2 regions of the Leuconostoc sp. LN180020 genome follow, and region 1 is predicted to be linked to the other one. Evidence: predicted binding sites of a transcription regulator. Region 1 holds the regulator's gene; the other holds the start of a gene.
What was found. Region 1 encodes Rex, which represses fermentation and respiration genes when NADH is low (regulators of the CRP and FNR family bind a similar motif). Its sites were predicted from a motif close to TTGTGAANTANTTCACAA; they were not measured.
Positions count from the first base shown of each region.

Region 2: FAZ25_RS02595 ((S)-acetoin forming diacetyl reductase) is a predicted target of Rex. The motif match lies at 3,922-3,939, and genes of this name have one in related genera.

Region 1 is NZ_CP039736.1:847,788-855,626, forward strand. Features, by position in the region: gene ptsP (phosphoenolpyruvate--protein phosphotransferase) at 1-21, shown strand, start outside; gene FAZ25_RS04505 (RNA polymerase sigma factor) at 130-615, shown strand; gene FAZ25_RS04510 (anti sigma factor C-terminal domain-containing protein) at 605-1,633, shown strand; gene tsaB (tRNA (adenosine(37)-N6)-threonylcarbamoyltransferase complex dimerization subunit type 1 TsaB) at 1,714-2,424, shown strand; gene rimI (ribosomal protein S18-alanine N-acetyltransferase) at 2,408-2,965, shown strand; gene rimI (ribosomal protein S18-alanine N-acetyltransferase) at 2,940-3,350, shown strand; gene tsaD (tRNA (adenosine(37)-N6)-threonylcarbamoyltransferase complex transferase subunit TsaD) at 3,353-4,369, shown strand; gene FAZ25_RS04535 (redox-sensing transcriptional repressor Rex) at 4,524-5,174, shown strand; gene FAZ25_RS04540 (peptidoglycan bridge formation glycyltransferase FemA/FemB family protein) at 5,180-6,217, shown strand; gene FAZ25_RS04545 (HAD-IIB family hydrolase) at 6,407-7,225, shown strand; gene FAZ25_RS04550 (aromatic acid exporter family protein) at 7,274-7,756, opposite strand.
Region 2 is NZ_CP039736.1:504,324-512,162, reverse strand. Features, by position in the region: gene FAZ25_RS02620 (MFS transporter) at 1-854, opposite strand, end outside; gene FAZ25_RS02615 (NUDIX domain-containing protein) at 923-1,663, opposite strand; THF riboswitch at 1,823-1,929, shown strand; gene FAZ25_RS02610 (folate family ECF transporter S component) at 1,970-2,548, shown strand; gene FAZ25_RS02605 (DUF805 domain-containing protein) at 2,641-3,132, shown strand; gene FAZ25_RS02600 (hypothetical protein) at 3,165-3,845, opposite strand; gene FAZ25_RS02595 ((S)-acetoin forming diacetyl reductase) at 3,993-4,763, shown strand; gene FAZ25_RS02590 (sugar-binding transcriptional regulator) at 4,831-5,772, opposite strand; gene FAZ25_RS02585 (NADP-dependent malic enzyme) at 6,030-7,190, shown strand; gene citC ([citrate (pro-3S)-lyase] ligase) at 7,190-7,839, shown strand, end outside.

The DNA.
Region 1 (7,839 bases):
GTTGAAGCAGCAACAAAATAAATAGTTAAATTTTTTTAAAATGCAAGTATGACTCATATTGAGAAGTACTTGTTTTTTTGTGTAACCATTTTGTTTTTGATTCGTTATATCTATAGAAAGGCGGGGGAGATGAAAATAGATTACTATGAACAGGTTTTACTTGACATAGCACATGAGCTCACCGGTTTTTTGATTAATCATCGGATTCAAAAACAAGATGCAGAAGACATTATACAAGATGTCTTTGTCAGACTGATTCAAGCCGACATCATGTTACCGCCTGAGAAATTAAGACCGTGGCTATATCGTGTTGCTTTATCACGTTTTTACGATTTATATCGTCGGCAAAAAAAGTATCGCGATATTTTACTAGCACAGTATGCACAATATTCTGAAATTGCGCCAAGCATGACTAAAAATGAGCTTTTGCAACAGGCACTAGACAAGTTAGATGACTATCAAAAATCGTTGATATTACTTTATTATGACAGTCGCCACAGTATTCGTGATATTGCCACAATATATAATGCGAGTGATTCAAAAATAAAAGTTGATTTATATCGCACAAGACAGCAACTGAGGCAGACAATAGAAAGGGCACAAAATGAACGATAACCAAAATTTTGAGCGAATAATCAAAAAAGAAAAGCGTAAAAAACTACTCATAACAGCAGTTATTTCAAGCATCGTTACAGTAACTATTGGTTTTGTTGCGGTTATGGCAACAACCATTATTTTAGGAAAACAGATGGACGTTCAAGCTGAAAAGCAGATTAATCAATTTAATATTGCTGATCTTATTTATTCACCAAATATTAGGTCAACATCGCAACGTTATAGGCTTACGGCAATGACGCGTGCAACATTATCTAGTGATCGTCAAAAGAATATTGATGGTTATCGCGTTGCTTATCCTGAAAAAAAAGTGATACTCAATCTGAGTGGACCAGAGAGTAGCAGTGAAACATCCTCTAATATCTATAAGAACGATACCATTAAAAACATTAACATTATGGCAGCAAACCCTAAAACAGGGCAAAAAGAACCGATATTTTTCAATCGGGCCTACCCAAATTGGTATAGTAGCCAAAAGAACAAAGACAAGTTGATGTCACCGATTACACCGACACATGAAGCGAAAACCCTACAAGCATTACCCAACACACTAGGCGAAGTGGCTATCACGTTTGATAAGCGATACAGATACGAAGATATTTTAAAGATGATGCCACACAATATTATGATCAACTATTATTGGCTTGGTTTCCATTCTGCTGCACTTGATACGTCAAGTCATGTTGGTTGTTATGTTGGTTTGAATGCAAAAGATGACGGCAGCGGGAAATTGAACGATCAATTTGCTGGGCTACCTGATAAAACGAAATATAATGATTATCAAGGTCTGAAGAAGGCTTTAAAAAGTCAAATTAACAGAAAAGATGTTGATCATATTGATATTGCTAAAGATGCGGAAAAGCAACTTGTACCATCGCTTAAAACGGCTGAGTTTGCTGGGGTTATCGTCACTGGACGTACAGAAAATCTTGCGAAGTTAGACCAATTACCTTATACTTATGCAAGTAATGTCGGTATAACCACACCTATCATGCCATACCAGTCGCCAATTAAATAAATGGTGATTGTATTTGTTTGAAATCAGTATAACAGTTCAAGACCGTCGTTTGGCGGTTTTTTTGTGGTAGAATATAGATTATGAAGATTTTAGCATTTGATACAAGTAACCAACCACTAACCGTGAGTTTGGCGCAAGATAATCAGGTTATTCGTGTTTTTTCAACCAACGAAGCACGTAACCATTCTATTCAGCTACTACCAGCGATTCAGCAAACAATTGCAGAACAGGGTTGGACATTATCGACAATTGATCGAATCATTGTTGCACAAGGGCCTGGTTCTTTTACAGGATTACGTATTGGCGTTACTGTAGCTAAAGTATTAGCCGATACAATTAAGTGTGAGTTAATTGGGGTATCTAGCTTAGCTATTTTGGCTGAACAACAAACATTTGATGGGCTAACCATCCCATTATTCAACGCACGTAATGACAACGTGTTTACTGGGGTGTACGCGATGGGAAATAATGTATTGCCGGATGCGCACCGGCCAGTAAAAAGTTTATTTGATTGGTTGGCGTCTCGACCAGAACCATTGCTTTTTATTGGTGATACTGATGTGTTTGGCACAGCAATTGTTGAACACTTTGCTTCTCGAGCGCAAATTTTGTCACCTACTGAGAGTTTGCCAGATGGGCAGGGTATTGTGTCGCTTGGAAACAGGACATTACCAGCTAAGAGGGTAGCGGATTTTAATCCAAATTATTTGCGTCGCACGCAAGCAGAATTAAATTGGTTAGCTGCCCACCCAAATGAGGATAAGCCTGAAAATTATGTTTTTGAAGTTTAATCGTCAAGGTAAATTACCTTTAACAATCCCACAATATCAAAAGCGTGCTATTGACAGTCAGGGTTATAGTTTTTTGATACGGCGTGCAACTGTTGAAGATATTGATACGCTGGTGAACATTGAGGAAGCTGTTTATGCTGGTCAGGCGCCTTGGTTATTGAGAGATTTTTTAAGTGAACTATCACGACCACATATCCGACTGTATTTAGTTATTGAGCGTCATAACCAGGTCATCGGTTTTGCTGGTGCGGCTTATCAGCGTGAAATATATGACATGCATATTACAAATATTGCCGTCGTACCGGTCTGGCAAGGCAATGGGTTAGGACGCTTGCTGATTGAAGATATCGCTAACTTCTCTAAAAATATTGGTATACACACAGTATCCTTGGAGGCTAGATCATCAAATGTTAGAGCAATAGCCCTATATCAACGACTAGGATTTAAAAATGTTGGGATTAAAAAAGGCTACTATTTAGGTGATCATGAAGATGCGATTTCGATGGTAAGAGAGATTGATAATAAGACAAGCCAAAACTGAAGATGCACGGTTGATTTTTAATATTGCCGAAGCAGCATTTGTGCCGTCGCCTTGGCCGATGGCTGTTTTTGAGCATGAATTATCTAGCCCGCGAAGCAGGTATTTTATTGCAAATGCTGGATTTATTGGTGTGACGCAGATAATTGATGAAATCGAAATTGGCAGTTTGGCCGTTCATCCTGATTATCAACGGCGAGGTATAGCACAGCAGTTGTTAAATCAAGTCCTTAAGCAGCCAAAGGTCAAACGATTTCTATTAGAAGTTGATGAAACCAATATTTCAGCCATTCAATTATACGAAAAAAATGGTTTTCAGGCTTATTTTCGCCGTGAAAAATATTATAAAAACGGCCATGCAGCAATCATGATGGAAAGGAACATCTAACCGTGACAAAAATTATAGCTTTTGAATCAAGTGCCGACGAAACTAGTGTAGCGATTGTTGAAGATGGTCATATTGTACTTAGTAATGCGGTAGCTACACAAATTAATTCCCATCAACGCTTCGGTGGGATTGTGCCAGAAGTTGCTAGTCGCCATCATATTGAATGGATTACGCGTGTCTTAGATGATGCACTAGATGCAGCACAAGTTAGGCCTGAAGATTTAGATGGTGTAGCTGTGACTTATGGCCCAGGATTGGTTGGCTCGTTACTAGTTGGGCTGATGGGAGCCAAAACTTTCGCTCTGGCACATGATTTGCCAATCATACCGGTTAATCACTTGGCGGGTCATATTGCCGCTGCTAATTTCAATGTCCCAATTATTTATCCAGCGTTAGCATTGATGGTTTCCGGTGGCCATACTGAGCTAGTATTAATGACATCAGAAAATAATTTCGCTGTCTTAGGTGAGACTCGTGATGATGCGGCAGGTGAAAGTTTTGATAAAGTTGGTCGATTACTCAAACTCCCTTATCCAGCAGGTAAAACAATTGACGAAATGGCGCATAGGGGACAAGCAACCATTAAATTTCCAACTGCTATGGCACATGAAGATAACTATGATTTTAGTTTTTCTGGCTTAAAAAGTGCAGTTATTAACTATGTTCATCATGCTGAACAAAAGGGTGAAACAATCGATCATAACAATTTGGCGACAAGTTTTCAAAATGCTGTCGTTGATGCATTGATTGGTCGTACCAGAAAAGCCTTGAAGGATTATGACGTTAAAAGTTTTGTTTTGGCCGGTGGTGTAGCGGCCAATGGGCAGCTACGTGATGAGTTAGACGTATTATTATCACAATTCCCCAAGACGACCTTTATTCCAGTGCCACGAGAATACACAGGCGATAATGCGGCGATGATAGGTGCTGCTGGTTATTGGAACTTTAAACAACATATTTTTGCTGGATTAGATCTTAATACTAACCCTGGCTTAGATTTTGAATTATTAAATAAATAGTCACTTTGTGAATGAATCACTATCTTTTTTTGAAAAGCCTATTTATGTGATATAATAGTTATGCAAAAGTTCACAAGGTGAACATAGAGTGTGCTTTAATATTAAATAGAAAGTGACCACGTTCAGATGGTGACTTAAATGAATTGGAGAAATTATGACTCAACAACCAAAAATTCCACGTGCTACGGCAAAAAGATTGCCGATATACTTCCGTTACTTAACATTTTTACACGATGCGGGGACTGATCGCATTTCATCAGCAGAACTTAGTGATGCTATTAAATTTGATGCGGCAACAATACGTCGTGATTTTTCTTATTTTGGTGCACTTGGTAAGCGTGGTTATGGTTATGATGTGAAAGCACTATTAGATTTTTTTGCTAATGTTTTAGATCAAGACAGCTTAATTAATGTTGCTTTGATTGGCGCTGGTAATCTTGGACAAGCGCTCCTAAACTTTAACTTCCATCAATCTTCAAATATGCGTATTTCCGCTGCCTTTGACGTTGATGAAACTCGAGCTGGAACGATTATGGCTGGTGTGCCTATCTATGCCATGAGTGAGTTGACAGAACAGATTACAGCACAGCGCATTAATATTGCTATTTTAACTGTTCCACAAGGTGTCGCACAAGAGATTACTGATAAGCTTGTTGAAGCAGGGATTAAAGGTATTTTGAACTTTACACCACTGCGTGTGACTGTACCAAATAATGTGCGTGTGCAGAACGTTGATTTAACAAATGAATTGCAAACATTGGTTTATTTTATTGATAACTATGGTTCAATTACGACAGGGTTATAATTCAGATGGCTATTTTAGATTTAAATGATGCAGAGAAAGTTACCGCCTACCAAGAATTTGTTCGTCGTGATCCAAGAGGGCAGGTAACACAGGATCCGCTTTGGGGTGAATTAAAATCTAATTGGGGTCATGTCTACGTTTACCATGAGACTAATGGCCGTATTGATGCAGTTTTGTCAGTCTTAACGGTTGAAGCTGTTACTGGCAAGTTACTAGGCTATGCTGGTCGCGGGCCGATTGCGGACATCGACGATATTGATTTGATAAAGTCTATGATTGAAGAAGCTTTGACAGCTTTACCAGATAATGTATTTTTAATTCGGATGGACCCTGAAGTGCCTTACACACCAGCACGTAATACAGCTTATCAAAACGCAGGTTTTGTCACTCGTAATCGCGATATTACGCACATGCATGGCAATATACAACCACGAAAGAACGTTGTCTTATATTACGATGGTCGTGGTGAAGGCGCTAAACCAATTACCAATGAAGATGACTTGATGTTGCATTTTAAGCGTGATTATCGTAATCAAATTAGACGTGCAGCCAAGGATGGTGTGACAGTAACTTCTGGTGATAGCGAAGCCGATGTCCGGGCATTCTTTGAGACCTATGTGATGATGGCTACAGCTCAAAGTATTACACATCGTCCAATTGATTATTTCTTGCGTATGCAAAAACTATGGCAAGGGACAGGACTATTTAAGGTATTCTTAGCTCACTTTGAGGGCCATGTTGTTGCTAGTGGCATTGGCTTTAGTTATGGGGACGAAATTTGGTATATGTATGCTGGATCTGATCGTCGTTATGCCAAGCATTATGGGCCTTATGCAGTGCAGTGGCATATGTTACAATGGGGCTTGGCCCTGGGTAAAGTAGCCTACGATTTTGGTGGTGTGGGGGACTTTGTGCCAACAGATGGGCTATATAAATTTAAACATGGCTTTGCCTATCATGATCCGCATGCTGAATATATTGGTGAGCTTGATTGGGTTCTTGATGATAGTGCATATCAGATGTATCTTGAGCAATTTAGTTAAAAACCGCCAAAAGGCGGTTTTTAAAATTAATATGTTATAATTAATGAGTTATCTATGTTAAATTGAACAATACTGTATCACTACTTTCTGATACAATTTTGTTTGGCTTCGCATAGATTTTTATTCATTAACAAGTTTAATATGGCGTAATAGATTACGCATTAACATTTTTTAAAAGGTGGGAGACCAGTGAACATTAGGATGATTGCCTCTGATATGGATGGCACGTTTTTAACAGCTAATGACGAATATAGCCAAGGTCGTTTTGAGCGTATTTTGGATAATATGAAAGCGCGCGACATGCGTTTTGTCGCGGCTTCTGGGCGACAAGTTAAAAACTTACAAGAACTATTTGAACCAACAATTGGTAAAGGTTACGAAATTGACTTTGTTGGTTCAAATGGGGCTATGGTCGCGACGAGTCAAGAACAGCTATACGCTGTGCATTTATCACCAGCACAGCTATCAAAAGTGATTGCTTGGAATGCTAAAAACCCAGAATCAGCGGAAAATATTATTATTATGACTGGTGATCGGGCAACATATGTTTCTAATCATGCTACGGGGCCAGTAGCTGAGATGGTATTTCAATTTTATCCTAATGTTAAACAAGTTGAAAAGCTTATGGAGGTTGATGACCATATTTTAGAAATTACGTTTGTTTGGCCGAATGATGAAGTGCAACAACATGTTGCTGAATTACGAGAAATATTTGGTAGTGAACTTCATGCAACCGGTTCGGGATTTGGTTCGGTGGATGTGTTGGGTAAAGGTGTAGATAAGGCTGCCGGTTTGCAGGTGTTGCAGGATTATTATGATGTGTTAGACAGTGAAGTAATGACTTTTGGTGATAATGGGAACGATCTAGAGATGCTTCAAAAGTATCCTAATAGTTTTGTCATGCCAAATGCCAATTCATTCATGCTAACCGCAGTTCAAAACAAGGCTTTAAATACCAATGTCAATGATGGCGTATTGGAAACAATAGAACATTTTCTAGGTATATAATTAGTCAAAAAAAGTTAATGGTTAGCAAAAAAAATAAGGCGTCAAGCCTTATTTTTTTGGATCGGGGGACGCAAATCGATTAACAGCAATGGCTACAAAGACACCAATAAATGTATCAGCAATACGATCAATGACATAAAGCACAGTTGCCCCACTTGGAATGTTTAGTGAAATCATTAATAGTGCCGCTAGTGCACCAATGACACCGCTATTATAGTTAAAACCGTCTAAGAAAACAATGGCTACAACAACTAAAAAAGGTAAGAAAATCATTGACACCCATACTGCATGAGACGTAGACGTATGAACCATAAAATAGACTAAGGCTAGTAACCCGCCGACCATGTTTGAAATGAGACGGATCTTAGCAAAGCTTAATGTTTTATCCCAACTTTCTCTTAGCGCAAATACTGATGCCAATGCGGCAACAAATGGTGGGCGCTTGAAGAAATAGAAGGCGGTAATAATGAGCATAACGGCCATTGCTGTCTTTAGTGTGCGTAACCCGATACGGAATTTTCCGAATTGCATAGTCGCCTCCACTAATATTCTTATTATCTTATCATAAAAACATGGTAAAATCTATTTATTATAATAATGGAGGAATAATGATT
Region 2 (7,839 bases), 340 kb from region 1:
ATCAGGCTAGCTAAAATTGTTCCCATAAGATAGCCGATGAGTAGTTTTTTGGGGTTCATTTTAGCCAGTAAATGCGCTGCTAAATAATAGCCGGGTAGCTGTGCGATACTCATAGCAAGTGTGTAGCCTAGCGAATGGACAATTGAAAAACCACGTAAAACAAGCACGCTAGGTAACCATAGGAAAATACCATAATAGGTCAACATCACAATGAACCAAACCAAACTTAGCATAATTAAAGGCCACTTGTGTTTTGGGGAGAAGAGTTGTCGGAAAGAAGCAGTATTTTGCTTATGGGTAATCGCATCATCGGGCAAATGTTTTCGTAAGACGAAAACGTACAACGCCAATACTGCTGTAAGTAGTGCAGCAATTCGCCAACCAAAGTGTGGGATGACAAAGAAAGCAATTAGGGATGCTAAAATCCAGCCATAAGCCCAAAAACTATCACTCAGCACGAGCATTTGTGAGCGTTTTGTGCCAGTATAGCGGTCGGCAATTAGTGCTGCAGCTACAGGCAATTCACCGCCGAGACCTATACCAGTAATAAAACGAATCGCCATGAACCAAGTGACATTTGGTGCAAAAACGAGCGCCAAATTACTAAGCGAAAACAAAATAAGTGTCCCCATTAGTATTTTCTTACGACCAAATCGATCAGACAGTTTACCGCAAAGTAATGCCCCAATCAACATGCCAAATGAAGTCATTGCACCGACTAAGCCGAGTTGCGTTTCATTTAATGTCCATTCTGTTTTGATGAGTGGCATCATAAATGACAGTATAGCGACGTCCAGAGCATCAATCATCCAAGCTGTGCCAACGATAAGTAGCAGACGTTTAGATTTGTCCATGACAAAATCTCTCCTTCCAATGCTAATAAAAGTTAATTTTACTTTTATTGGTTAAGGAGAACTATACACTATAATAAATCAATAAGCAACTGATATTTTTTTGCTGGCCGACCAGGCTTATTTTGACTACTTGAACCTACCGGAATCAAAATATGTTGATGGTTTCTAAGAAAGTTTGAGTTATCAGGCTCTTTTTTGCCAAAAATTTCAAAGACTTGTCGGGCTTGTTTTAAAGTGAATGCGGGTCCAAGTGTTAACAAGATAGTTGGTTGGTAATCCAGTTTGTTCACAATTCGTTGCGTAGCAACAGTGAGTATCCAGTTATGATCGAACGCGAGTCGGTGTTGCGGGTCGTTGTGTGTGATATAGTCATCAGCTAACAGCGTACGAAATAACAGCTCGCGATACTTAAACTGAAATAAACCAGATTTGTGTTTTTTTAATGTGAACCATTGGGCGTCTGTTGCTCCTGGGCCAGGTGTTAGCAGAGGCTCGACTGGTAGAAAAGTCATATAACTTAACGATAGCGCACGTTCACCAGGTGATCGGTCTGGCTCAGTGAATGTTGCGAGTTGCTCAGCGTGAATATTGGGTAAATCCAGCCCTAGCTTTTCTCTAACTAAGCGTAATGTGGCCTCATGAGCGCTCTCATCTACGCGCAGCCAGGTTTCTGGCAGAGCCCAAAAATTTTGGAACGGCGTATCTGCACGTTTGATGAGCAATAGCTTAACGGCTTGGTTGACAGCATCATAACACCAAATGACATTGGTAATTGTAATACGTGGTTTTTCTATAGCATTGTTTGTCATGGTTACCGCCTTTGATATGTAACTTTTGGTAGTGTAGCTTATCTCAATATTTTAACATTTTGTGTGTTGCAAATAGTTGGTTTGCGTGAAATGGAAACTAATTATTTCTATTGTTCGGATTAAAAAGTGCTACAATAAACGAGTCCAAGAGACAAATAAAACGGGGTAGATAGTTGTGCGTTAAGTGTGAAGGAAACGGAATGTGGGCCTTCAACGAAATGTTTTCGATATTGAAAACGTGCGATGCAACTGTCACATTCACCAAAATATATTTGCGGTGAACACTCCAATAGGAGGTTCAGAACAATGTTTGTTCAAAAAGTATCAGGGATTACCAATAAGTGGGTCCTGCCGAAGTTAGATAGTCGTCAACTAGTCGTCTTAGCATTACTGATGGGATTAGATTTAGTCTTGGGTAAGCTGACGATTGGTACGAATGTTATTAAAGTGGGCGTTGTGTTTATTGCCATATCCCTTATCGCCAAATGGTATGGGCCTTTGTGGACGATGTTGATTGCGTTGGTATTAGATGTCGTTAATATTACAATTGTTAACCCCACGGGTGTCTTTTTTATCGGATTTACGGTATCAGCCGTCTTTAGTGCGTTAGTTTATGCATTAGGTTATTATCAACAAGATTATGTTGGTTGGCTGCGTATTATCCTAGTTGTCGGGGTAATAACCCTTGTTGTTAACATCTTTTTAAATACAGTGTGGCTGTTTATCATGTATTCCCATGTGCATAATATGACTACTTTTATGACTCTGTTAGGGCCAAGGTTTGTCAAATCCGTCATTGTTTTCCCAATTCAGGTTTTGATTACTTACGCTGTTCTTAATAATGGGGCTGTAAAACAAGCAACAAAAAAGATATTTATGTCATAATATTGGAAACGGCTGTCGCCGTTTTTTTATTGTTATCAAAATAAACCAATGGTAGAATGGACAAAACGAATTGAGTTTTATGGGGGATTAATATGACAGCTTGGGCAGCATTAGTCGATTTTTTTAAAAGATACGCCACATTTCGGGGGACCAGTTCACAGCGTGCTTTTAATTGGGTGACATGGTTTTGGGGTGTAATCTATTTATGCTTAATGTGTGTTGTTGTTATGGTTGCAGGATTAGGTACTTTCTTTGGCAAGCGGGGTAATGTGGCAACCGAGAGCTCACCGTTAATGGGTACGGTGTCATTTTTAATTGTTGTCTCCGCAATCATTGCAGTGATTGTCTTCATACCCAATATAGCGTTATACACACGTCGTCTGCATGATGCTGGGTTTTCTGGTTGGTGGCAGCTGATACCAATGGGATGCTATGTTGCTTTCGCTGCCTTAGTTATTATCTTTCATGTTGATAAGGCGAGTTCGAGTTATAATTTAATCAGGTGGATTCCTGTAAGTGTCAGTATTATTTTTTCGTTATGGCTCACCTTTGCTAAAACAAAATTTAATAGCCCATATATTTAAAAAAGTGCTTGGTTTTATACCCAAGCACTTTTTTAATTGCCTCGAACATCGCCATGAACCAGGTGTTTAAAAATATATTTATCAGCCCAGGCAATATTACGACCTTGGAAAAGAAACGAGACAATTGTGCCAATACCAAGGGCAACAAACTGGTGTGTAAATAAAAATGTGATTAAGGAAATAGCAATAGCTACTATGAAATTGCTCATCTGTGCTTTTGAAGCATTGCCGTGAAAGTAATCAAAACGTAGAATGTTTGTCAAATCGTCAAGGGGATGCAAAACCCAGTTCACACGTTGATAAATTGAGATGGCAACACCTATATTCCAAATAGCAAAGAAATCAATCGGCAAACGTAACCACCATGGCAAGGTATGTATCCCTAAATTAATAAATAGTGAAGAAAACAAGCCAACCAAAAAACTAAATGATAGGCCAAAAGCCACATTTCCCAGTAGTCTAGGCCAATTGAAATTCATGGCTAGAAACATATTGAGAAAAGCAACTGCTATGGCAAAAAGAGCTAGAAAAATTCCGATTTGCCAGCCAGTTAGATTTGCTAAGTTAGCAGCACCAGCAGTCCAAGGGGCAGATCCCATATCGGATGCAACACTTAAACCATTACCGAAGGAATTAATGACGAGGGACACAATAAAAAAACTGATTTTTTGTTTTAATCCCAGTTGATAAAATTGACCATCAATGTAATACATATATGTCTCCCGTAAATACTAATAGTTTTATTTTATACCAATGGCAGTTAGCAAGGGTAAAATTGTTTAACGATTTATGTTTACTTTTTCACAAAACGGCGTATATTGTTAAGTGTAGATATAAAAAAATAAGGAAGATATGTGATTATGACAAAAGTAGCATTAGTAACAGGCGCTGGACAAGGCATAGGACAAGCAATTGCAGAACGATTGGCAAATGATGGTTTTAAGTTGGCACTTGTTGGTCGTCATTTAGATAAAGTGCAAAAGGTAGCAAGCGAGATTAATCAACAAGGTGGCGAAGCTATTGCGATTAAAGCTGATGTCGCAAAGCGTGATGAGGTTTTTGCAGCTGTTAAGGCAACAAAAGCAAAGTTTGGTGATTTCTCCGTTATCATCAACAATGCTGGTGTAGCACCAACAACCCCTATCATGGCGGTTACGGAGGACGATATGAACTGGACATGGGGAATTAACGTCAACGGTGTCGTTTGGGGCACACAAGCTGCTACCGAGGCCTTTAAAGCATTAGGACATGGCGGTAAAATTATTAATGCCACATCACAAGCAGGTGTTGAAGGCAATCCTAATCTAACGGTTTATGGTTCAACTAAATTTGCTATTCGTGGCATTACGCAAACAACAGCTAAAGAACTAGCAGAGTTTGGTATTACCGTTAATGCTTTTGCACCGGGTATTGTCAAGACGCCTATGATGTGGGATATTGCTCATGAAGTTGGGCAAAATGCGGGTAAAGATGATGAATGGGGCATGGCGCAATTCTCTAATGGTATCGCATTGGGCCGTCTGAGTGAAGCCAAAGATGTGGCTAATGTTGTTAGTTTCCTAGCAGGGGATGATTCAAACTATATCACTGGTCAAACGATTATCGTTGATGGTGGTATGGTATTTCATTAATAATTAAATAACTTGAATAAAAAAGCAGTTAAATGACATTGATCATTTAACTGCTTTTTTATTGTCATTACAAACTTTCTTCGTTGAGAATACGATAAGCCATAGCTTCAGTGAGAATCATATCTGTTATAAGTTTGCCGCGAAGTGCTCCGACAACGGGTCGAGATTTTGATTTACCACGCACCAAACAGATACGTCTTGGCACTTTCATAATTTGATTAACGGGTAGGCCAACAATTTTATCATCATCTTGATTCAAAAAATGGCCATGAATATCGTATGGGCGACCGTAAATCATCCCAGCAATATCACGGAAATTGATAGTTGGGAAAATGCCATTTAGATTGTTGCACCAAATTGGAATAGATTCCAGTGAGCGCAACGTACCCAAGCCGGTAATTAACGCATCCATATTATTTGCTACAGCCAGTGTATTTTGCAGGGAAGGTTCAGAATATAGTCCCTGTCTAACGATGTCATTCAAAATATATAGTGGTGCTGGTAAAGTCAAAAATTCACCCGAAACTTTTTTAGCCGCACGTTCAACCATACGTATTGAGCCTGCAGTTGAGTTATATTTCATATTTTCACCTAAAAATTGTGTGAATTTAACCCGTTCTAAAGGCGTACTTTTGAGGCTATCAATCATACTATATATCGTTTCACCCCAAGTTAGGCCAATCACTTTATTATTATCTTTGAGTAATTTGTCAACTAAGTTCGCCGCATAATTTGATAAATGTTCTGACGTCGTAATGTTATTGATATCGTCTTGCACAACATAGAAGCTAATATCAGCATACTTGTCTTGTAAAATGTGCTCAAGTTGTGCATTACGATGAGAATTAGCGGTTATTTCAATTTTTACAATGCCTTCTTTTACAGCTTCGTTAAGATATTTATTTACTAAGTAACGACTAATATGATATTTTTTTGAGATGTCGCCAAAGGGTCGTTTGTTCAAATAATAGTCTTCAGCAATTTGAGATAGTAATTCATGTGAACTCATATTTTGGTCCTCTGCTGCTATTGTACTAAATTTTTAATATTGAAACAAACTGTTTAAAAAATACGATTCATTTTAAAAAATTAAATTCAAAAATATTCATTCGTTTTAAATATTTAAAAAATCGTCTATTTATAAAAAAATATTTAAAAAATATCAATAAAAATCGTTGACAGTACCATAGCCTCTTACTAGAATAGGGGTTGTTAATTAATGTACATGTACAAAACACATGCTACAAAAAGAAAAGAGGCGTAGCTATGGTAAATATGGCAGAAGTTTTATCGATTCATGAAGCACACACAGGTGTATTGGATATTGAATCTAAGTTTGATATTACGACACCGTCTGAGTTGAGTGAAGCGTACACACCAGGGGTAGCTGGACTAGCAAAACTCATTGCTGCCGATGAGTCACAGAAGAAAGCTTATACAATGAGCGGAAAACTAATTCCTGTGATTACTGATGGGTCAGCCGTTTTAGGGCTTGGTAATATTGGTCCCGCAGCAGGATTACCTATTGTTGAAGGAAAGGCTTTAATTTATAAAAACTTTGCGGATGTTAATGCCATCCCAATGGCTTTAAATCAAGTGAGTGTGGATGAATTTGTTAATTCGGTTAAAGCAATGGCCCCGTCATTTGCTGGGATACATTTAGAAGACATTGCAGCACCACGAGTATTTGAAATTGAACGCCGATTGAGTGAAGAACTTAACATACCGGTATATCACGATGATCAAACAGGAACAGCAATTGTTGTACTGGCAGGATTGATTAATGCCGCCAAGGTTGTTCATAAAAAATTATCAGAACTCAAAGTAATTATTAATGGCGTTGGTGCTGCTGGCGTGGCTACCGCAAAGATTTTAATAGCGGCGGGTATGACTAAGATAACCTTGATTGATGTCCATGGTGTTGTTTCACAAAATGACGATAGATATAACAGTTATCAACGTGAATTAGCACGAAAGGTTTCTCAAGCAGCTGGCGAAACATTGGACGACGTCATCACTGGACAAGACGTGTTTATTGGCTTATCAGATGCGCACGTTTTATCGGGGGAGCAGGTTGCAAAAATGGGCGTACGGCCAATCATTTTTGCACTAGCTAATCCCGTTCCAGAAATTTTACCCGAAGAAGCGCTTGCTGCTGGGGCTAAAGTTGTTGCAACAGGTTCATCACAATGGCCAAACCAAGTTAACAATGTGCTGGTATTTCCTGGCTTATTCAAAGGATTATTGGCCAGTGGCTTAAAGCATGTTGATATGGCATTACAGGTACAAATTGCAAAAGCTTTAGCAAACATGATGACAGATCCAGACGAAACACATATTGTGCCAGGTGTATTTGGCAAAGGTGTTGTTTCTCAAGTAGAGGCAGCAGTTTTGACCTACGCTAAACAACACAAAGAGGGTAGCTGATGGTTGATATCATACGGGATATTAATCTAAATAACCCAACGCAGCGGCAATATTGGCAAACATTTTTATCTGAACTAGATATTGATAATTTTAATGAAAAAGAATTAATAGGGATTGAAAAAATAGTTGGTCTATTTGACGGTGAGCGCCTAGTGGGGACTGGCGCTATCGCAGGTAAAGTATTGAAATATATCGCCGTTTGCGACCGTGGGGCAACCTCTAAAGGGGCACGATTTAATCAGGTCATGACAACTTTGGAAAACTATATGGCAACACTTGGTCGTTTTCATCATTTTGTGTTTACAAAGCCGCGATATATCGCTAGTTTTAAACACATTGGATTTGGTGTATTGGCTGAGTCTAGTCTGGGGGCGATTTTAGAAAAAGGGTTGCCTGATGTCCATAGCTTTATACGGCAGTTGCCACAAATGGGAAATCAGACCTCAAGAATAGCTGCTGTTGTCGTTAACGCTAATCCTTTTACCAGGGGACATCGTTATCTCATTGAAAAAGCGGCCACAGAAAATGATTTTGTTTATGTTTTTGTGGTTGCGCAGGATGTTTCTCTTTTCACAACGGCTGAACGCCAAATGCTTGTTTCAAAAGGTGTAGCAGATTTGAAGAATGTGGTGGTCGTCAGTGGGGGTGA